DNA from 3 places in the Bradyrhizobium sp. CCBAU 45384 genome. Region 2 is predicted to be linked to each of the others. Evidence: riboswitches for the same ligand, from Rfam matches in the RefSeq annotation. Region 2 holds a riboswitch; each other region holds the start of a gene.
The links. A riboswitch is a leader RNA that binds a small molecule or an ion and turns the genes downstream of it on or off. The one in region 2 is predicted to bind cobalamin.
Positions count from the first base shown of each region.

Region 1: linked by a shared signal. The riboswitch ahead of XH80_RS32535 (DUF1636 family protein) and the one ahead of metE (5-methyltetrahydropteroyltriglutamate--homocysteine S-methyltransferase) in region 2 are both predicted to bind cobalamin.
Region 3: linked by a shared signal. The riboswitch ahead of XH80_RS32455 (TonB-dependent receptor) and the one ahead of metE (5-methyltetrahydropteroyltriglutamate--homocysteine S-methyltransferase) in region 2 are both predicted to bind cobalamin.

Region 1 is NZ_LBIZ01000117.1:215,710-222,896, reverse strand. Features, by position in the region: gene XH80_RS32545 (cobyric acid synthase) at 1-1,109, opposite strand, end outside; gene cobO (cob(I)yrinic acid a,c-diamide adenosyltransferase) at 1,115-1,750, opposite strand; cobalamin riboswitch at 1,790-2,009, shown strand; gene XH80_RS32535 (DUF1636 family protein) at 2,106-2,480, shown strand; gene cobW (cobalamin biosynthesis protein CobW) at 2,477-3,511, shown strand; gene cobN (cobaltochelatase subunit CobN) at 3,511-6,756, shown strand; gene cobG (precorrin-3B synthase) at 6,753-7,187, shown strand, end outside.
Region 2 is NZ_LBIZ01000113.1:8,868-16,054, reverse strand. Features, by position in the region: partial or broken gene XH80_RS24835 (IS3 family transposase) at 1-187, opposite strand, end outside; gene XH80_RS24830 (hypothetical protein) at 297-503, opposite strand; gene metE (5-methyltetrahydropteroyltriglutamate--homocysteine S-methyltransferase) at 2,586-4,931, opposite strand; cobalamin riboswitch at 5,032-5,234, opposite strand; gene XH80_RS24820 (nodulate formation efficiency C protein) at 5,969-6,793, shown strand.
Region 3 is NZ_LBIZ01000117.1:203,847-211,033, reverse strand. Features, by position in the region: gene cbiE (precorrin-6y C5,15-methyltransferase (decarboxylating) subunit CbiE) at 1-58, shown strand, start outside; gene XH80_RS32490 (cobalamin biosynthesis protein) at 55-423, shown strand; gene cobM (precorrin-4 C(11)-methyltransferase) at 420-1,202, shown strand; gene XH80_RS32480 (cobyrinate a,c-diamide synthase) at 1,202-2,512, shown strand; gene cobA (uroporphyrinogen-III C-methyltransferase) at 2,509-3,237, shown strand; gene cobF (precorrin-6A synthase (deacetylating)) at 3,237-3,986, shown strand; gene cobT (nicotinate-nucleotide--dimethylbenzimidazole phosphoribosyltransferase) at 3,997-5,049, shown strand; gene XH80_RS32460 (histidine phosphatase family protein) at 5,042-5,614, opposite strand; cobalamin riboswitch at 5,688-5,891, shown strand; gene XH80_RS32455 (TonB-dependent receptor) at 6,008-7,187, shown strand, end outside.

The sequences.
Region 1 (7,187 bases), on a different contig from region 2:
TTTTGCGGGCTCATCACCGTCTCGACATCCAGAAGTCCCAGGCCCGGCGTATCGCCCGCAGAGCCTTCGATACCTTCGGGGTCCGCGACGCTGCGTCCCAGCATCTGATAGCCGCCGCAGAGGCCGAGCACATGGCCGCCGCGCCGATGATGTGCGAGCAAATCGATGTCCCAGCCCTGCGCGCGCAAAAAGGCGAGATCGCCGCGGGTCGACTTTGAGCCGGGGATTATGACGAGCCTGACATCGCCGGGGATCGCTTCGCCCGGGCGCACCATCAAGAGATCAACACCCGGCTCGAGCTTGAGCGGATCGAGATCGTCGAAATTGGCGATGCGCGATAGCGCGAGACAGGCGATCTTGGTCTGGCCGGGCTTGCGCGCATCGCTCAGGCCCAGCGCATCCTCGGCCGGCAGCTCGCCGGCGCGCGAAAACCAGGGCAGCACGCCAAGGCCGCGCCATGCGGTCTTTTGCGCGATCAGCTTGTAGCCGTCGTCGAACAGCGTGGGATCGCCGCGGAACTTGTTGATGACAAACCCCTGGATCATCGCGGCATCATCAGGGTCGATCACCGTCTTGATGCCGACGAGCTGGGCGATGACGCCGCCGCGGTCGATGTCGCCGACCAGAACCACCGGCACGTCGGCCTTGCGGGCAAAGCCCATATTGGCGATGTCGGCCTTGCGCAAATTCACTTCGGCCGGGCTGCCGGCACCTTCGACCAGCACCAGATCGGAACGCGCCTTCAGCCGCTCGAAGCTTTCCAGCACGGCGCCCATCAGCGAGGGCTTCATCGCCGCATATTCGCGCGCGCGTGCGGTGGCGATGCGCTTTCCTTGCACGATCACCTGCGAACCGACATCGGTCTCGGGCTTGAGCAGCACCGGGTTCATGTCGGTATGCGGCTCGACGCCCGCTGCGAGCGCCTGCAGCGCCTGGGCGCGGCCGATCTCGCCGCCGTCGACGGTGACGGCGGCATTGTTCGACATGTTCTGCGGCTTGAAGGGGAGCACGCGCAATCCCCGGCGCGTGAAGGCGCGTGCGAGGCCGGCGACGATGAGCGATTTGCCCACGTCCGAGCCCGCCCCCTGGATCATCAGCGCGCGTGCCATCGACTTCAGAACTCGACGCCGGGCTGCGCCTTGATGCCGGAGCGGAACGGATGCTTCACCAGCGTCATCTCGGTGACGAGATCGGCGATCTCGATCAGCTCGTCCTTGGCATTGCGTCCCGTGAGCACGACATGCGTCATCGGCGGCTTCGACGTCTTGAGGAAATCGACGACCTCTGCGATGTCGAGATAGTCGTAGCGCAGCGCGATGTTGATCTCGTCGAGCACGACCATGCGCAGGCTCTCATTGAGGATCAGCTCCTTCGCCTTCTCCCAGCCGGCGCGCGCCGCCGCGATGTCGCGGGCGCGGTCCTGCGTCTCCCAGGTGAAGCCTTCGCCCATGGCGTGGAACTGGCAGAGCTCGCCGAAATGGCCGGTGAGCAGGCGCCGCTCGCCGGTATCCCAGGCGCCCTTGATGAACTGCACCACCGCGCAGGGCAGGCCATGGGCGACACAGCGCACGATCATGCCGAAGGCGGAGGACGACTTGCCCTTGCCGGCGCCGGTGTGGACGATGATGAGGCCCTTTTCGCCGCTCTTGGTCGCCATGATCTTGTCGCGGGCGACCTTGATCTTCGCCATCTTGGCGGCGTGCTTGGCGTCGGTTTCATCTGCCGTTTCGGTCTCCGGCTCGCTCGTCATCGGATCGGTCCTTCGGCTTGACAAGAGGCGGCCGGGGGCAAATGGTGCTCCGGCGTTGGTTCCTGTCCTATGACAGGCGAAGAGGGAATGCGATAGGGTCCGAATCGGCAAGATTTGGGTCCAAAATGCAGCCGCCCCCGCGACCGTGACCGGAGAGATGCCCAAAGCCACTGATCCCCTGAAGGGATCGGGAAGGCGGGGATCGAAGGGGAAACCCTGCTCCGCAAGCCGGGAGACCTGCCAGCGCGGACGATTTGTGGACCGGCGGACGGGGTGTTCCGCGACGGGGAAGCGGGCCTTCGCAAGGATGGTCCGTGGGCCTCTTCGCCTCCCGCTGATACTTCTGGAAGAGGCGATGACTGTCACACTGCATGTCTGCATCACCTGCCGCGCCGGCCAGACGCTGGGCGAGGGCGAGGTCACGCCCGGCAAGCGCCTGCATGGTGCGATCCTCGAGGCCGGCGTGCCCGAGGGTGTGACGGTGGTTCCCGTCGAATGCCTGTCGGCATGCAGCCAGGGCTGCTCGGTCGCACTCAGCGCGCCCGGGCGCTGGTCGTATGTCTATGGCCGCCTGACGGATGCCAACGCGCAGGACGTCGTCGCCGGCGCCGCCGCCTATGCCGCCGCGCCCGATGGTCTCGTGCCCTGGCGCAGCCGGCCCGAAATCTTCCGCAAGCAGTCGCTTGCCCGCATTCCCCCTATCGCCGTGTTGCCGGAGGCCGCCGAATGAACTCGCTTGCAAAAGTCCCCGTGACCGTGGTCACGGGTTTTCTCGGCTCCGGCAAGACCACGCTGATCCAGCATTTGCTCAGCAATGCGGGCGGCAAGAAGCTCGCCGTGCTCGTCAACGAGTTCGGCAGCGAGGGCGTGGATGGCGAGATCCTGAAATCCTGTGCCGACGCGAACTGCCCGGAAGAGAACATCGTCGAGCTCGCCAATGGCTGCATCTGCTGCACCGTCGCCGACGATTTCATTCCGACCATGGAGCAGCTGCTGGCGCGCCCCGTGCGGCCCGATCACATCCTGATCGAGACCTCGGGGCTGGCGCTGCCAAAGCCGCTCTTGAAGGCGTTCGACTGGCCGGAGATCCGCTCGCGCATCACGGTCGACGGCGTGATTGCGCTCGCCGATGCCGAGGCCGTCGCGGCCGGCCGCTTCGCGCCGGATCCGGATGCGGTCGAGGCGCAGCGCGCTGCGGACGAAAATCTCGATCACGAGACGCCGCTGTCCGAAGTGTTTGAGGACCAGATCGCCTGCGCCGATATCGTGCTGCTGACCAAGGCCGATCTTGCGGGCGCTGCCGGCATCGAAGCCGCAAAGGCCGCGATCGCCGCGGAGATGTCGCGTCGCGTGCCGATGCTGCCGATCACCGACGGCGCCATCGATGCGCGCGTCATCCTCGGCCTCGGCGCTGCCGCCGAGAACGATCTTGCCGCGCGCCCCTCGCATCATGATGGCGAGGAGGAGCACGAGCACGATGATTTCGCCTCCGTCGTGATCGATCTTCCTGAGGTCGCCGACGTCGATGCGCTGGTCGCCTCCGTGCAGAAGCTGGCGCGCGAGCAGAACGTGCTGCGGGCCAAGGGTTACATCGCGGTTGCGGGCAAGCCGATGCGGCTGCTGCTGCAAGCGGTCGGCGAACGCGTGCGCCACCAGTTCGACAAGCCCTGGGGCGCGGGCCGCAGGCAGTCAAAGCTCGTCGTGATCGGCGAGCACGGCGATATTGACGAAGCCGCGATCAGGGCGGGATTGGGAGTCTGATGCACGTCGTCTTCCGCGAGAGCCGTGGTCTCGAGGAGACCGCGACGCCAAGGGACATCGGCCAGGACCCGGCCGATCTCGTGGTGCTCTCGTTCTCGGATTCGGACCTGGCAGCGTTTGCGGCGGGCTGGCGGCGTGGCCGCGACGGCCTGCCGTCGCTGCGGCTGGCGAACCTTGCGGAGCTCCGTCATCCGCTCTCGGTCGACACCTATATCGAGCGCACGCTGTCGCAGGCGCGCGGCATTCTGGTGCGGCTGATCGGTGGTGAGTCCTATTGGTCGTACGGGCTTGCGGCGCTCCAGCAACTGGCAAAGGATCGGGGCATCGTTCTCGCGGTGCTGCCGGCCGATGGCCGTGATGACACCAGGCTGGATGCGTATTCGACCTTGCCGGTCTCGACGCTGCGGCGGCTGAAGGTGCTCTGCGACACCGGCGGTCCCGTCGCGGCGCAAGCCGCGATCGCGCAACTCGCGCTGGCCTCGGGTCTCTATGCCGGGCCTGTTACCGGCGAGATGAACGTGCCCGAGATGGGCTTTTACGATCCCGTGCGCGGCGTCATTGCGCCGCCGCCGGGCGAGGGGAAGCCCTTCGCGCTCGTGACATTCTATCGCTCCTATCTCACCGCTGCGGACACCGGGCCTGTCGATGCGCTGATCGCAGCACTGCGCGAGAAGGGTTTTCATGCCTATGGGGCTTTCGTCGCGTCGCTGAAGGCGGCGGGCGTCGCGGATTGGCTGCGCGCGCATCTCGCGCAAAATCCGCCGGCGGCCATCGTCAATGCGACCGCGTTCTCGGCGATGGGCGACGACGGCACCACGCCATTCGATGCCGCGCAATGTCCGGTCTTCCAGGTCGCGCTCTCCTCGGCGCGGCGCGAGGACTGGGCGGAATCGCTGCGCGGGCTGTCGCCCGGCGACCTCGCCATGCATGTGGTGTTGCCCGAGGTCGACGGCCGCCTGTTCGCCGGCGTGGTGAGCTTCAAGTCAGCCGCAACGCGCGATCCCGATCTGCAAATCTCTCATCTGGCCCACAGACCGGATCAGGAGCGTGTGGAGGCCGTGATAGCCCGCGTCGCGGCGTGGCGGAAGCTTGCCAAGACGCCGGTCGCCGAGAAGCGGTTGGCCATCGTGCTGTCGAACTATCCCGGCCGTCCGCACCAGATCGCGCATGCGGTCGGTCTCGATGCACTCGCTTCGGTGCAAGCGCTGGTGACCGATCTCGCCGAGGCCGGCTTCGATGTTGCGTCGGTGCATGCACTCGGCGAGATGTTGCTGAAGCAGAAATTGACGTGGAGCGTCGCCGATTACCGCGCCGCGCTCGCGCGCCTGCCGCAAATCCTGCAGGACGATCTCGCGCAGGCCTGGGGCGCGCCGGAAAACGATCCGAGTTGCCGCGACGGCGCGTTCCACTTCGCTGCGATCCCATGCGGCCGATCGATCATCGCGGTCCAGCCCGAGCGTGGCAACGCGATCACGCGCGATGCCGACTACCACGATCTCGCCCGCACGCCGCGCCATGGCTATGTCGCGTTCTATCTCTGGCTCCGCGCGCAAGGGATCGATGCCGTCGTGCATATGGGCGCGCATGGCACGCTGGAATGGCTGCCGGGAAAGTCGGTGGCGCTGTCGTCCGCGTGCTGGCCGGAAGCGCTGACTGGTGATCTCCCCGTCATCTATCCCTTCATCGTCAACGATCCCGGCGAGGCCGCGCAGGCCAAGCGGCGCATTGGCGCCGTCACCATCGGCCATCTGCCGCCGCCGCTCGAGCAATCCGCTGTGCCGGAAGGGCTGCGCCGACTCGAACGCCTGCTTGACGAATATTCGACCGCCGATGGTCTCGACCCCGCGCGGCGCCAACGCCTGATCGCCGCGATCCGCGACGAGGCGCGTGCGGCCGGCCTCGAAGACGATCTCGGGATCGATGCCTCGGCCGCGCCGGCGGAAGCCATTCCGCGCATCGATCGTTTCGTCTGCGACCTCAAGGAAAGCCAGTTCGGCGACGGCCTGCATGTGTTCGGCCGTGGCGCCTGTGGCGAGGCCGAGCTGGACGCACTCCGCGCCGCGCTCGCAGGACGACGCGTGGCGCCGGGTACGTCCGGCTCGCCCTATCGCGGGCGTCAGGACGTGCTGCCGACCGGGCGCAATCTGTTCGCTGTCGATCCCCGCGCGGTGCCGACGCCGTCGGCGCATGCACAGGGGATCAAGCTCGCCGAAGAGCTGCTGCGTCGTCATTTGCAGGATCACGGCGACTGGCCGAAGGGCCTCGTCGTCGATCTCTGGGGCTCGGCGACGATGCGCACCGCGGGCGAGGAGTTTGCGATGGCGCTGCATCTTGCTGGTCTAGCGCCGCGCTGGGATCACGCCTCCGGCCGCGTCACCGGCTACGACATCATCGCGCCGGCCGAACTCGGCCGTCCCCGCATCGACGTGACGCTGCGCGTGTCCGGCCTGTTCCGCGATGTCTTCGCCGGCCTTGCGCAATTGTTCGAGGCGGCCTCCGAGGCGCTCGCCAGCCGCGACGAGGAGGGCGAGGAGAATCCGTATCGTCAGCGTGCGTCGCGTGTGTTCGCGCCGCGGCCCGGACAATACGGCGTCGGCCTCTCGGCCATCCCCGATGCGTTCACATCGGAGACGCGCGATGCTGCCGGCGAGGCCTGGCTGTGCGCTTCGTCCTGGGCGTTCTCTGCCGATGGTGCAATCAAGCCCGATCGCGCCGGCATCGAGCAGCGGCTCGCCTCGGCCGATGCGTTCGTTCACGCCCAGGATCTGCCCGAGACCGACCTCCTGCTCGCCGCCGACTATGCGGCGCATGAAGCCGGCATCGCCGCGGCGGCCGCGCATCTCGGCGCATCAGGGCCATCGCTCTATCACCTCGACACGACGCGCCCCGACGCGCCGCATGCGCGCACGCTGACTGAAGAAATCTCCCGCGTCGTCCGCGCCCGCGCCGCCAATCCGGCCTGGATCGCCGGCATGATGCGCCACGGGTTTCGCGGCGCGGCCGAAATATCGGCGACGCTGGAGCACATGGCGGCCTTCGCCCATCTTGCCGGCGCGGTGCCGCCGCATCTGTTCGATCTCTATTACGACGCGACGCTGGGCGACGCCGATGTCCGCGCCTTCCTGGCGCGCGAAAATCCGGCGGCGCTTGCCGCAATGGAAACGTGCTTCACGCGCCTGCACGAGGCCTCGCTCTGGCGGACGCGCCGCAACTCGATCGCGGCGGCGCTGAAGGAGGCGTCATGAGTGCGGCGTCAGTGAAGGGCTGGTGTCCCGGCGCGCTGCGGCCGATGCAATCGGGCGACGGGCTCGTGGTCCGCGTGCGCCCGTTCGGCGGCCGGCTCGATGCGGCACAGACGGCCGGGCTCGCGCATCTCGCCGAGCGCCACGGCAATGGCCTGATCGACGTCACCAGCCGCGCCAATCTCCAGATCAGGGGCGTCAGCGAAAGCAGCCATCGGTCGCTGCTCGACGGTCTTGCGCAACTGACGCTGCTCGACCCCGATGCCGACACCGAATCCCGGCGCAACATCCTGGTCACGCCGTTCTGGCGCGACGGCGACGAGACCCAGGCGCTCGCCGCCGAGCTCGAAGAGGCGCTGGCAGATTCGATGCTCGAACTGCCGACGAAATTCGGCTTCGCCATCGACGACGGCAACTCGCGCGTGCTCGCCGGC
Region 2 (7,187 bases):
AGGTGCGAATGGCGACGCTGGCCGTTGTAAAAGGGAGGTACGTCCGATCGAGACGCGGGCGTCGGACACAGGTGTCGTAGGCATGCTCGACGAACACGATGTCCCGCCCGGCGCCCAAGCCGTCCACGCTGATGGCAATGCCATGACTGGCGAGCACAGCGGTGAACGTTGCATCCGAAAACGACGAGATAAGACGTCCAGCTTGTGTGGAACAATCGGGAACTGTAAGGCCCTTTGCTTATTCAGGAGAGTTCGTCCTTGCCGGATGCTCGAACGGCTGATCTGGACGGATTAGCTCATGCGGGCGGGGTTCGGAGCTCCAATACATCGGCGAAGATTGTCCAATCGCGGACTCTCTTTTGCCTGCAGAAATCGGTCTCTGCCTGCTGTGCAGCAGCACTCAGCGAGGCGGCATTGACCTTAAATGCCGCCTGGCACGCACGATGCTCGCCGCCGGTATCGTCGCGAACGGTCTTAATAAACCGAACGTTAAATGAAGGCATGCCCCCCTCTTCCTATGGTTCGCTTATGCATTATCTGCCACTCGCCCTTAGAGTATTTGATCTACCTCAAGCAGCATCCAAGAGCTCCGTCCGCTCCTCCGAAGACAGGTCCATAGCAGCGCGGCGCTAGGCTCATGTTGTCGCGAAAAACCGCGATCGCTTGCCGGCTCATCGCGGCCGGATTTCTGATATGCGCCGACAGGCGGCTATACGCGCAAGCGATCGCGGGGCAGCGCGCATCCCGATCCTGCATCCGACGGTCCACCTGGCGCCGCGACAGCAGATCCGATCATCAGGCTTGTCGTCAATGAGCCCGGTCCGGGACTTCAGTGCCAAAGCTTAAGGGTGGGATCGGCGCCGGCAAGGCTACCGACGATGAGAGGCGGAACGTCGATCGACGATTCGCTTGGACAGATCAATGAGGAAAATGCTGTCATAGCCCATGGACGTGAGCTGCGCCGCAAATCACCATTCTGGCCGCGTTGCAGAGAAACGCGAGGCGCTGGCGGAAGCGCGAGTTCGGACATGCCGACTGTCAACGCGGGCGTCTGCAGCTCGTTGTGCCCGTTCGAGCTCGACCAATCCCGAACAGGCACCACTCTTTGACCCGCATCAACGCTGCGGCGGCTGCGCCCTGATAGAATTATCTGCCAGTAAGGTCAGATGCACGGCAGACAGAAAGGCTTGACGCCCACGATGCTTTCATGTCCGGGTACCAACGACCGCTTTTTAGGACTGCTGCCCAGCGCATCCGAGCCGCGGGCCAATGAACTGCACACGGTAGGCTGCGCCGCTCGCGAGGGCGTCCACTTTTTCGGCCTGCGGACCGGCCCAACTATGGGCTCCGAGCGGAGCTACGCTCATCCTAATGCTGTTAAGCGGTTCCGACGTCTTTGCGCTCTCGCTGCATAGACTGCCGCGCGCCAGAGGGCGCGGCTGAGCGCCCCCACACACCCAGTAGGATGACGCCGCAGAACAAGGAATGTCTCATCAATAAGGGACGTGACATGACAGAAAGCCGGACCATTTTTCCCGCCGCGGGCCGGATTGCTGGAGCTGCAGTCCAGTTTAGCTTGTGCAGTACAGCTACATATAAGCGAGTTCTTGAGCTGATCAGATCGATTCGACGGAAGCTCGGGCGTTCTTTCGTAGCGCAAATCCAAATATTTCAGTTCGCGAGCGGATCGTGCTTCGTTCACAACGGCGCATGGCCGATAGCCCTCTCGCCTCGGCTGACGCGATCGACCCCGCGGGCCGCGCGCGCGATACTGGACTGAGCCTGTCCGCGCGGAACCCGAGCAACGTGCGTAGTCTTCACAAGGTTATCTGAATTTGTCAGCCCGCAGCAATGAACATAGACCAGGATCTAATGGCGATCTGACCTGGGAGCGGCTCGAAACGGTGCCGCCCCCCGATCAGGATCTGGAGATTGCCGTGATCGAGGGTAATTCAATTTACCGGGTTGTCTTTCCTTGCCGTCGGGTCTTCGGCGGATGGATCAACGCGCATACCGGAAAGCACGTCACCGTGCAGCCAACGCATTGGCGTATCTGGCCGGGATAGCTGCGCTATCCTGCAAAATGGACTGGCGTGAGTTGGGCAGGGACCGCCTTGCTGTACTCTCGGAAACTGTGCAGGGTCGATCGAATGAGCGAGCCCGACGGCAATCATCTCCGAGCGGACCGAATCCATGGTGGGTGCCTTGCGCTGTCCGTCAAGCATGACGTTTCTCATTGCTGTCGCAATCGTTGCCATCGTGCTCATGAGCGACAAAGTCGCCGTAGATTTCTGTATCTCAGGCTATAACGCCGCATACCACCACACAATTTAGCTACGATAAACTTGTGCTTTATACATGCGCAGATTTTCGGCGAATGTTGTCGCTTTGATCGAACCGTCGGCTATTCTCCCTCGGCCAAGAAGGCAGCGAGACGCGTCACCGTCTTTCCTCCGAGCCTTCACCTTCCCGGTCCGCGAACTGGACCGGGCATTTTGTTGGCGGCAAGGCTTGCCTCGACATTGTGGAAAGCGCAAATGGCCACAAGCGAATTAGCTCTGTCGAGAACAGACCCGAGCGCGGGATCAATGGTTTTGCGATTCAGATGAAGCGCGCAGTTCGCGAGCGGCAGCGACCATGTTGGTTAGCGCAGGCCGAACCTCCTCCCATTTGCGCGTTTTTAGGCCGCAGTCCGGATTGACCCAAAGCTGTGAATCCCGCAAACGCGTCCGAGCCAGCACCATCAGCTCCTTCATTTCGCCCACCTCGGGAACGCGTGGAGAGTGGATGTCGTAAACGCCGGGTCCGATTTGATTTGGATATTCGTATGTCTTGAATGCATCCAGTAGCTCCATTTTCGAGCGCGACGACTCGATCGAAATGACATCCGCATCCATTGCAGCGATCGCAGCGATGATATCGTTAAACTCTGAGTAGCACATATGTGTATGGATTTGCGTTTGATCGGCTACGCCAGATGAGCAGATGCGGAAGCAATCTCCGGCCCAATCTAGATATGCCTTCCAATCCGACCGGCGCAATGGCAATCCTTCGCGGAGTGCAGCTTCGTCGATCTGGATCATGGCCGCACCGGCATTCTCGAGATCGCGGACTTCGTCGCGGATCGCGAGCGCAAGCTGACGGCAGACCTCGCTTCTAGGAATATCATCGCGAACAAACGACCAGTTCAGGATCGTCACCGGTCCGGTCAACATCGCCTTCATCGGCTTACTGGTTAGTGATTGCGCGTAGCGCCACCATTCCAAGGTGATCGGCGTCGACCGTACTACGTCCCCAAACAGGATCGGGGGCCTGACGCAGCGCGAACCATAGGACTGTACCCATCCATTCCTGGTAAATGCGAACCCGGCGAGTTGCTCGCTAAAGTACTGCACCATGTCATTACGCTCGAATTCGCCATGCACGAGGACGTCAATACCGATGTCCTCCTGCCAGCGTACGGCGCGGGCTATCTCCTCCTTGAGGAACCTGTCGTATTGTTCGTCGCTCATCGCACCTCGCGCATGCGCTGCACGAGCATTTCGGACCTCTGTGGTCTGTGGAAACGATCCGATCGTCGTGGTAGGAAAAGCTGGAAGTCCAAAGCGTTTCCTTTGGATTTCGGAACGACGGGCAAATGGGCTGGCGCGCCGGCGCATCGTCTGGCCGATCCTCCTCATCCGGACAGCGACTTTGGTATCATGGATCTTCGGCGAAGTCCGGCGGGCAGTCACAGCGCGTTCCGAATCGGCAAGAGCTAGCCCAACATTCTCGTCGCCTGCGAGTGCCCGCCCCAGGATCGCAAGCTCACGCATCTTCTGAACCGAGAAAGCGAGCCAGCTCTTGACGTCGGACGCAAGCCCGGTCTCGAGTTCAACATCGACCGGCACGTGAAGCAGCGAGCAGGATGGAGCGAGCTGTACACGGTGCCTGCCGAGCTTCGCAATCGCTGGATCGAGCCGCTTCCGGAGCGACGACAAGTTCGAGCGCCATATATTCCGGCCGTCGATGACACCGAGCGACATGACGAGATCTCTTCGGCCGTCAGCAATGATTTGATCCAATAGCTCAGGCGCTCGAACAAGATCAAGGTGCAGACCGGAAACTGGCAGGCTCAAGGCAGTATTCAGATTGTCGCCTAGCGGGCCGAAATAACTGGCAACCATGATCTTGATGTCCGGTCCCTCCTTTGCGAACCGGTTATAGGCATGTAGCAACGATTTTCGTGCCGCCTCATCCAGATCAAGGGCCAGGCAGGGCTCGTCAAGCTGAACCCAACCAGCCCCTCGTTCGGCCAATTCATGCAGAACGTCGATATAGACCGGTATCAGATCATCCAGTAGGGAGAGGGTCTGGAACGCGCTATCGGTACTCCTGCCGAGTTTTAGGAATGTGACCGGCCCGATCAGGACCGGGCGGGTCTGAAAGCCTAGAGCCTTTGCTTCCTCGTACTCTTCAACGGGTTTGCGACTGCACAATCTGAACGCTTGTCCCCTGTAAAACTCTGGGATCATATAGTGGTAGTTAGTGTCGAACCACTTGGTCATTCCCTGCGCGGGTGCGCCAGATCCCCGCGGGCTCTGGCCGCAACTCGCATCCTGATCGTCGCATTGTGATCCGCGGGCCATGGCGAAGTACGTCCTGAGCGAAACGGATTCTCCTTTCGAGGCGTAGATCTCCGGGATGGCGCCGACCATGACACTTGTATCGAGCACCTGATCGTATAGCGAGAAGTCGTTCGACGGAATGATCGTGACGCCGAGAGATTTCTGACGAGCCCAGTTCGCTGCGCGCAGGCCGGATGCGTCCTCGTGCAACTGCTGTTCGCTGATCTTTCCGGCCCAGTAGCTTTCAAGAGCGAGTTTGAGCTCACGCCTTGGACCGATGCGCGGCGTCCCGAGCGTAGCGATTGGAAGAGAGGGAAGAGACATAGCTTTAACCTCTGTTCGGGACAAAGGCCATGGCGGACGCAGGCAGGGGAGTCGCGCGTGCGACGACTGCTTGGCGCACCACCGAGACACCCCGCCCGTGGACCAATATTTTATCGGGGCAGGTCTCCTGGCTTGCTGGTCATCGCTGCTGTCCGGCCTTCCCGAAGCCTTGGAGGCTTCAGTGACATCGTTGGACAGCGGCTCGCCGCTCACAGTTGCGGGGGCAGCGCCGGCATTCGCACCGGCTTCCCTCTTAGCTCCGGATCAAATGGGCACCGGAGAACCTCGACGGCTTGGATTATCGGCAGGAGAACTCTTCCGTCAACCTCTCAGATTGTGTGCCAAGCGAATCTGCGACATCTGTTAGGCGAATGAGCATGCATGCGGCTTCCGATTTTGAGAGGCTCGCCCCGCACCTCCGTTGGCCAGCTGTTTTCTCGGACTGAGGGGTCGACATCGAATAGGCCACGGCACGCGGCGCAATCTAGCAACATGCGCGGCGAGAGGTAGATTTGGCGTGCCAGCCAGACTTCAAAGTCGGGGTTAACTCGGCTTTGTGTCGCTAGCAATCCTGTAGCTCGAACGTCGACGACAACGATAGCGAACCGAACGGTTTTAAATGGCGGCAAACGCACTGCCGATTGTCATCAGGCACTTGGCATCGAGGCGTTCACCTCTCGCGCTGACTATCGGGTACGGCACAAGGATACAACAGCTGCGACGGATACACTGAATGGAAACATCGAAACGGGCGCAGGTCGGAAAGTCGACAAGGAGGGACACAAAATCCGTGCAAATTTCCGCCTATTGCCTGGCACGAAGAATGCAAGCCGTCGGCATGTCCAGTCTCCTCCCGCTGGGCATGTCCAGCTCAGCCGATTGACGCTGTCGCTGGCGAGGGAAGTCAGCGGCACGTGACATAGAGGGGAGCGCCTGCTGGCGCGGGAGAGCTAACGAGGGGTGCCCCCCCGCATCTCGGGAATTTTCTTGCGCTCGCTCATAGCAATTCAAGGTCGCCCACTTTGAAAGATGTCTCGATGAAACGCGATAGGCTGAGGCTTATGAAGAGAATGTCTGGAAGACCAGTGCCATGGCTTTGCCTGGGCGGATTTCTAATCTGCCTCGCCTGGCCGGCTGCCAAGAGCAACAATATTCGCGCCAACGACAGCCCCCTAGTCGAACGACTCAAGTCAACTTGGCGAGCGCAAGATGGCGAGACGATAGAACAAATCATCTCCAATGTTTCGATGGTGGCCCAGTTCGTCCCGCAAATGTGGGGCGTTGTTGAACTTGGCCAAAACGACTTTGTTTTCGTTCCGTGGACCAGGCACCGGGACAACAAATCAGACGAACAGTACGTTATCGCTTGGAAAGTCGCGCTCGACGGTACGATTCAACTCGCCTCAACGTATGCGAAGCCGATGGAGTTAGGCTGGCGCGCCCTGGCGCTCTCGCTAATCGCCACTGAAGTCGCAGATGGCGAACGGGGCGCAAATCTTAGCTTTCTGCATGATCCGACCAACTTCAACTTTGTGACTACGCCGCAAGGCCGGCTCGGCGATCTTCTGCGGCACGGCCGCTGCACTATCATCGATCCTGTCGGAGTGGACTACCTACCGAAGCGGAATGACAAGCCGACCGAGAAAGGCGATATGTGGCGCGTTCTGCTCGTGGTGAACTGTAGTATCCAAGGACCACGTTATTTTACATACAATGGGGTCATCTCTTTCGAGAAGACTGAAGGACATGATTGGGAGCCACAATCCTCCTTTGCCAAGCGCATCGCCAAATTTCCTCCTGGCTCCTGGTTCCAACGCACCGAGCCAAACGAAGAGGAAGACTTAGGAGAGCGAAGGCCTTAGCAAATTGTCAAGCAGCGCAACATAGCGGCGCAGCCCGTCCATGGCTGGGCGCGTCGGGCCCTGCTACAAGACAGACCCGCTCCGTTGTTTACGGCTCCACAACTGTCCGGCTGCAGCGGATCGACCCGTCGTGTGCAAGGGTCGGCAGCACGTTTGGTTTTTACCGCCGGTTGTCGAGCTCAGCGGCGCATACTGGCTCGCGACCGATTTGCGAGGGAACCAGCTATCACGCATTATTCGCTGGACCCGTCGAGATGCCTCCAGCACGAGGTCGAGATGCCTCCAGCACGAGGCCGATTCGGCGCGTGCGCCGCGCATCGCGTGACTGAGTAGCATACGTAACAGCGTGAGCATATCGGCTCGAGGCTGCACCAAGGTCGCAGTTCTGCGACGA
Region 3 (7,187 bases), on a different contig from region 2:
CCGTTACCGCGCGTGGGAGGCGACGCGGCCGGTGGTGCAGTGGAGTGCGGTCCGATGAAGGTCGCCGGGCTTGGATTCAAGCAGGATGTGACGCTGGCCTCTTTGCGCGAGGCGCTGCTGGCAGCCGGCGGTTCCGCAGGGCTGGCTGCGGTCGCGACCGTGAGCGACAAGGCGGATGCGGAGCCGCTGAAGCAGCTCGCGCGCGAGTGTGGCGTTCCGATCAAGGCGGTGCCCGCCGAGACCCTGGCCGGCATCGCAACGCCGACGCAGTCGCAGCGGATCACCGAAAGGTTCGGCACGGGCTCGCTCGCCGAAGCCGCGGCCCTCGCGGCCGCCGGCCCTCACGCGCGGCTGATCGCAACGCGCGCGGTCTCGCAGGATCGCACGGCGACCGCTGCAATCGCCGAAGGAGACGGCCCATGACGGTGCATTTCATCGGCGCCGGGCCGGGCGCGCCCGATCTGCTCACCCTGCGCGGGCGTGATTTGATCTCGGCCTGTCCGGTTTGCCTCTATGCGGGTTCGCTGGTGCCGGAAGGCGTGCTGGCGCATTGCCCTCCAGGCGCGCGGATCGTCAATACGGCGCCGCTGTCGCTCGACGAGATCATCGCCGAGATTGCCGCGGCCCATGCCGCAGGCAAGGATGTCGCGCGGCTGCATTCCGGCGATCTCTCGATCTGGTCGGCGATGGGCGAGCAGCTGCGCCGCCTGCGCGCGCTCGGCATTCCCTTTACTGTCACGCCGGGCGTTCCGTCCTTCTCCGCAGCCGCTGCCGCGTTGGAAGCCGAGCTGACATTGCCCGGTCTCTCCCAGTCGGTTGTGCTGACGCGCACAGCGGGTCGCGCCAGCGCGATGCCCGATGGGGAGAAGCTCGCGGCCTTCGCCGCGACAGGCGCGGTGCTCGCCATTCATCTTTCGATCCATCAGCTCGACATGGTCGTCGCCGAGCTCACCCCGCATTACGGCACAGACTGCCCGGTCGCGATCGTCTGGCGTGCGAGCTGGCCGGACCAGCGCGTCGTCCGCGCCACGCTGGCGACGCTCGATGCTGCGCTCGGCGCCGAGATGGAGCGCACCGCGCTGATCCTGGTCGGCAAGACGCTTGGCGCGGCGGATTTCGACGAGAGCCGGCTTTATGCCGCCGACTACGACCGCCGCTATCGGCCCGTTGGCGCCGAGCCGCGCTTTCCGGAGGCGTCGTGATGGCAGCTGCCCTCGTCATCTCCGCACCAGCCTCCGGCATCGGCAAGACCACCCTCACGCTGGCGCTCGCGCGTGCCTGGCGTCATCGTGGCCTGAACGTGCAATGCTTCAAGAGCGGCCCTGACTATATTGATCCCGCCTTCCATGCCGCCGCTACGGGCCGCGCTTCGGTCAACGTCGATAGCTGGGCGATGGACAGCGCGACGATCTCACACCTGATCAGCCGCGGCGCGGACGCCGATGTCGTGCTCGCCGAGGGCTCGATGGGCCTGTTCGACGGGGTCGCTGCACGCGGTGTCTCCGGCACCGGCGCGACCGCCGACATTGCGGAGATGCTGGGCTGGCCGGTGGTTCTGGTGATCGACCCGTCCGGACAGGCGCAGACAGCGGCGGCGATCGCAACTGGCCTGCGCGATTATCGCGCCGGCGTGCGCCTTGCGGGCGTCGTGCTCAATCGCATCGCCAGCCCGCGCCATGAAGACCTCGTGCGGCGTGCGATCAACGATGCCGGGATTGCCGTGTTCGGCGCATTGCCGCGCCATGCCGAGATCAGCCTGCCGAAGCGGCATCTCGGCCTGGTGCAGGCCGAGGAGCAGGCGGAGATCGGAAAACTGATCGAGGAGGCCGCGCGCTTTGTCTCGGAGCATGTCGATCTCGATGCGGTGCTGCAATCGGCCGCAAGCTGGTCGCCGCAGCCGGTCGTGAACGGCTTGAACGTGACGCCGCCCGGCCAACGCATCGCGCTCGCCCGCGATGCCGCGTTCTCCTTCGTCTATCCGCATATGCTGGAAGCCTGGCGCGCGGCCGGCGCGGAGATATCGACCTTCTCGCCGCTCGCAGATGAAGCGCCCGACGCGAGCGCCGATGTGTGCTGGCTCCCCGGCGGCTATCCCGAGCTTCACGCCGGCAAGATCGCCGCGAACACGCGCTTCGGCAGCGGTCTGCGCGCCTTCGCCGAGACGCGGCCGGTGCATGGCGAATGCGGAGGGTATATGGTGCTGGGAGCTGCTTTGACTGATGCCGATGGTATCAGGCATGAGATGACAGGTCTGCTCGGCCTCGAGACGAGTTTCGCCAAGCGCCGCATGCATCTTGGCTATCGTCTTGCAGCGCTTGCGGCGCCGATGCCGGGGCACAAGGTTGGGGCGCGGCTGCGCGGCCATGAGTTTCACTATTCGACCATTCTCGCCCAGCCCGACACGCCGCTGGCGGTCGTGCACGATGCGACCGGTGCGGTCATCGCCGAGACCGGCTCGCGGCGCCGCCACGCCACCGGCACCTTCTTTCACCTGATCGCGGAGGACCGGTGAGCGGCTTTGTCTCCTTCGTCTCCGCCGGTCCCGGCGATCCTGAATTGCTCACGCTCAAGGGCGCCGCGCGGCTGCGCGAGGCTGATGTCGTGCTCTATGACGATCTCGCCTCCGGGGCGATCCTCGATCTGGCGCGGCCCGGGGCCAACCTCGTCGCGGTGGGGAAGCGGGCAGGGCGGCCATCGACAAAGCAGCATCATGTCAACCGCCTGCTGGTCGACTATGCGGCGACGGGCGTCCGCGTCGTGCGGCTGAAGTCGGGCGATGCCGGCATCTTTGGCCGGCTCGAGGAGGAGATCGAGACGCTGCGCGAGGCCGGCATCGGCTATGAGATCGTTCCCGGCGTCACCTCGGCCTGCGTCGCCGCCGCACATGCCGGCATTCCGCTGACGCGTCGCCACACCTCGCGCCGGGTCCAATTCGTGACCGGTGCCGATGTCACCGGCGAGCTGCCGCCCAATTTGAACTGGGTGGCTCTTGCCGATCCCGATGCGATGACGGTGGTCTATATGGGCCGGCGAACCTTTCCGGCGCTGGTCGCGAAATTGATCGAGCATGGCCTCTCGCCGAGCACGCCGGCGCTGTTCGCGGAATCGCTCGGCCGCGCTGACGAGCGTCTGGTCCGCACCACTGTTGTCGAGCTGGCCGATCAGCTGGCGCGCGGCGGCGCGGCCTCCACGGCCGCCGTCATCCTGTTCGGCGCGCTGGCGGAGGGCGGATCGTGATGATGACCCTCTCCCTGATCGGCATCGGCTGCGGCGATCCCGGGCAGCTTACGCGCGCGGCAATTGGCGCGATCAACACCGCAGACCTGATCCTAGTCCCGCGCAAGGGCGCCGCAAAATCCGACCTCGCCGAACTCAGGCGGACGATTTGCGCCGAAGTTCTCACCAACGACACCACGCGCATCGCCGAATTCGATCTTCCCGTGCGCGACGCCCGCGAAGCCGATTACCGCAAGGGCGTCGACGATTGGCACGACGCGGTCGCGGCGACCTGGTCGCAGACGATCGCCGATCATCTGGGCGCAGACGGCAAGGTCGCGCTGCTGATCTGGGGCGATCCCTCGCTCTACGATTCCTCGCTCCGCATCGCGCGCCGGCTCGATCCCTTGCCTGAGATCGAAGTGGTGCCGGGCATCACCTCGATCCAGGCGCTGTGCGCGGCACATGCGCTGCCGCTCAACGATATCGGCGAGCCGTTCCTGGTGACGACCGGGCGCCGCTTGCGCGAAGGCGGCTGGCCTGAAGGCGTCGACACGGTCGTCGTGATGCTCGACGGCGGCACGGCGTTCCAGTCGCTGGATCCTGAAGGCCTTCAGATCTGGTGGGGCGCCTATCTCGGCATGGCCGACCAGATCATCCTGTCCGGCGCCCTGACTGAGGTCGGCCCGCGTATCGTCGCCGCGCGGCAGGACGCGCGCGAGCGGCACGGCTGGATCATGGACAGCTACATTCTCAAGCGCAGGCCATAAGCGAGGCAGCATGCTCCCTGAATGGGTTACCCAGAAATGCCCCGAAATCTCCGCCGACCACCGCGAAGCGGCGATCGCGCGGCAGGCACAACTGACAAAGCCGACCGGTGCGCTCGGCCGCCTCGAGCAGCTCGCGATCGAGCTTGCCGGCCTGCAGGCGACCGAGCGCCCGCGCGCCGCGCGCGTGCCGATCATCATCTTCGCCGGCGATCACGGCGTCGTCGCGCAGGGCGTGTCGGCCTATCCGCAGGCTGTGACGATCGCGATGATGGCGAATTTTGCGTCCGGAGGTGCCGCGATCTCGGTGCTGGCGCGCGAGCTCGGTTCGACGCTCGAAGTTGTCGATGCCGGCACGCTGGCCGAGGAGGCGATGCCTGATATCATCACGGACAAGCCGCGCCACGGCACGCGCGATTTCAGCGTTGAGCCTGCGCTCACGCCGGCTGAGCTGGCCTTTGCGTTCGAGGCCGGCGAGCGCGCGGTAGCGCGGGCGAAGGCCCATCAGCCTGACCTGCTGATCTTCGGCGAAATGGGCATCGGTAACACCACGGCTTCTGCGGCGATTGCTGCGAGCCTGCTCGGCATCAGCGCCGAGGAGATCGCGGGCAGTGGTACCGGCGTCGATGCGGCCGGCCGTGCGCACAAGGTGGGCGTGATCGAGGCGGCAATCGCGCGCCACGGTGTGGCGAGCGCTTCGCCCGAAAACATCCTGTGCGCCGTCGGCGGCCTCGAGATCGCGGCGATATCAGGCGCGATCATCGCGGCCGCGCAGGCGCGCATTCCCGTGCTGATCGACGGTTTCATCGTTTCGGTCGCGGCACTGGCGGCGGTGCGGCTCAATCCGTCGTGCCAGCCATTCCTGCTGTCGTCGCATCAATCGGCGGAGCAGGGGCATCGGCTGGTGTTGCGTGCGCTGAACGTGCAGCCCTTGATCAGCCTCGATCTCAGGCTCGGCGAAGGTTCTGGCGCCGCGATCGCGCTGCCGCTGGTGCGATCGGCCTGCGCGCTCCACAATGACATGGCGACCTTCGCGCAGGCCAACGTGCCTGACAGGCCTAGCTGACCCGCTGGTTGACCGACCAGACCCGCCAGCCGGTCGCGAGCCGGTCGATCCGGGTCAGCGACAGCGGATCGATCACGAAGCGCAAGGCGGCATCCGGCGTCAGGTCGAGCGCGATGCACAGCGCGGCGCGGATCGTGCCGGAATGCACAATCAGCGCCGCCGGACCCGCGCCGACCCGCGCGAGACCCAGACGGACGCGGGCGACCTGATCTTCAAAGCTTTCACCGCCCGGTGGTCTCTGGTGTGCAGGGGCGTTCCAGAACTGCGCATAGGCCTCGCCACCGCTGCTGGCGAGCTCGTCATGCCGCCGGCCGGTCCAGTCGCCGAAATCCTGCTCGCCAAACTCGTGCACCAGTTCTGGTTCGAGCCCCAGCGCGCGCGCCGTCTCGATCGTGCGCCGCGCAGGGCTCGCATAGCTCGCAGCATCGTGCGGCAAGCGCGATCGCAGCACCTCCAGTTGCGCGCGATCGGTCAGGTCCGCCGCCGCATCGGCCGCGTGGATCGTCCCTTTGACGCCGTCGACGGGCGCATGTCGGATCAGCCAGAGGAAGGTCGCGCCTTCCATGTCAATCTCCGGGGGAAGTTGGTGGCTGTGGCAATATCGCCGCGTCTTGCACATTGACTCCGTCTTGGTCGTAATCCTAGATGCTGGCGACGGTTTCCCCGAGAGGGGATGAAAAGGGAATGCGGTGCGGGGACGTTGTCCCCAATGCCGTAGCTGCCCCCGCAACTGTAAGCGGTGAATCCTTCGTCTTTAAAGCCACTGGGTCCTCGGTCCCGGGAAGGCGACGAAGCGGTCACGACCCGCGAGCCAGGAGACCTGCCGTCAGCCGTGGTCACACGCGAAGATGTCGGTCGGGGAGTACAGACATCAGGCTTCATCGGAAGGCTTAGTGCCTGATGATGGGACCTTGGTTCGCGGTGACGTGCCACTGACGTCACTCCGAGGTCCAGGACCGTGTTTGCCAGCCGTATTGTACGACCACGCCGCATTTTGCTGGCGTCCGCCGCTCTGACATCTCTTGCAGTTGTCGATATGTCCGCTGCTTTGGCGCAGCAGGCCCGCGAGACGCTGCCGGCCGTCGAGGTGTCGCCCCCGCAATCCCGCAAGCAGGCCAAGCCGGCCGCCCGGGACGCGGCAGGCACCCGCCGCGCGACGGCTCGCGAGCCGGCCGCGGCGGAGGTCGCGCCAAGACCGGTCGTGACGAACAATGCGGCGCCGACGCCGCTCAACAGCAATGCGGTTGCCGAAAGCGCCTCGCGCCTCGGCCTGACGGTGCGACAGACACCCGCAACGGTCGAAGTCATCTCCGCCGAGACCATGCGCGAGCAGGGCTACCGCACCGTCTCCGATGTCGCGCAAGGCGCGGTTGGCGTCACCGCCGGCGACAATCCCGCCGAGCCTTCAGCCTTCTCGATGCGCGGCTTCACCAACAGCCAGATCAACACGCTCTACAACGGCATCAAGATCGGCCCGCAGAACATGACCTCGCGGATCATGGACACCGCCAATCTCGAAGCCGTGGAAATCCTCAAAGGCCCGGCCTCGCTGATCTCGGGCGAGGGCGCCGCCGGCGGCGCGATCAATTTCGTTACCAAGCAGCCGCACACGGGGCCGATCCGGAACGAAGCGGACTTCTCCTGGGACTCGTTGAACTCGTTCCGCGCGCATTACGGCTCGGGCGGCAGCACCAATGTGCAGGGGCTGGACTACCGCTTCGATATCAGCCGCTCCACGCTTAACGGCTTTGCCGACGATACCAGCACCAGGACGTTCGATGTGTCTGGCCAGCTCAACTACCGCATCTCGGACAGCCTCAAGGTTTGGGGCGCGATCGAATATCGGGAGGATCGCGGACGGGCCTATTGGGGCACGCCGCTGGTGCCGGTGGCCTTCAGCGGCTCGCATGCGACGGCAGGCATCGTCTCGGGCACTTATATCTCGAACTTCAACGGGACCAATCTCGGCCCTGTTACCATCGACGATCGCACCTTCAACACCAACTACAACGTTCTCGACAACCGCAACGTGGCTCAGGAGGTGTGGCTCCGCGGCGGCTTCGAGCTGGGGCTCGCGCCCGACCTCACCTTGAAGAGTCAGGCCTATGCCTACGGCGCGGAGCGCTCCTGGCTCAACA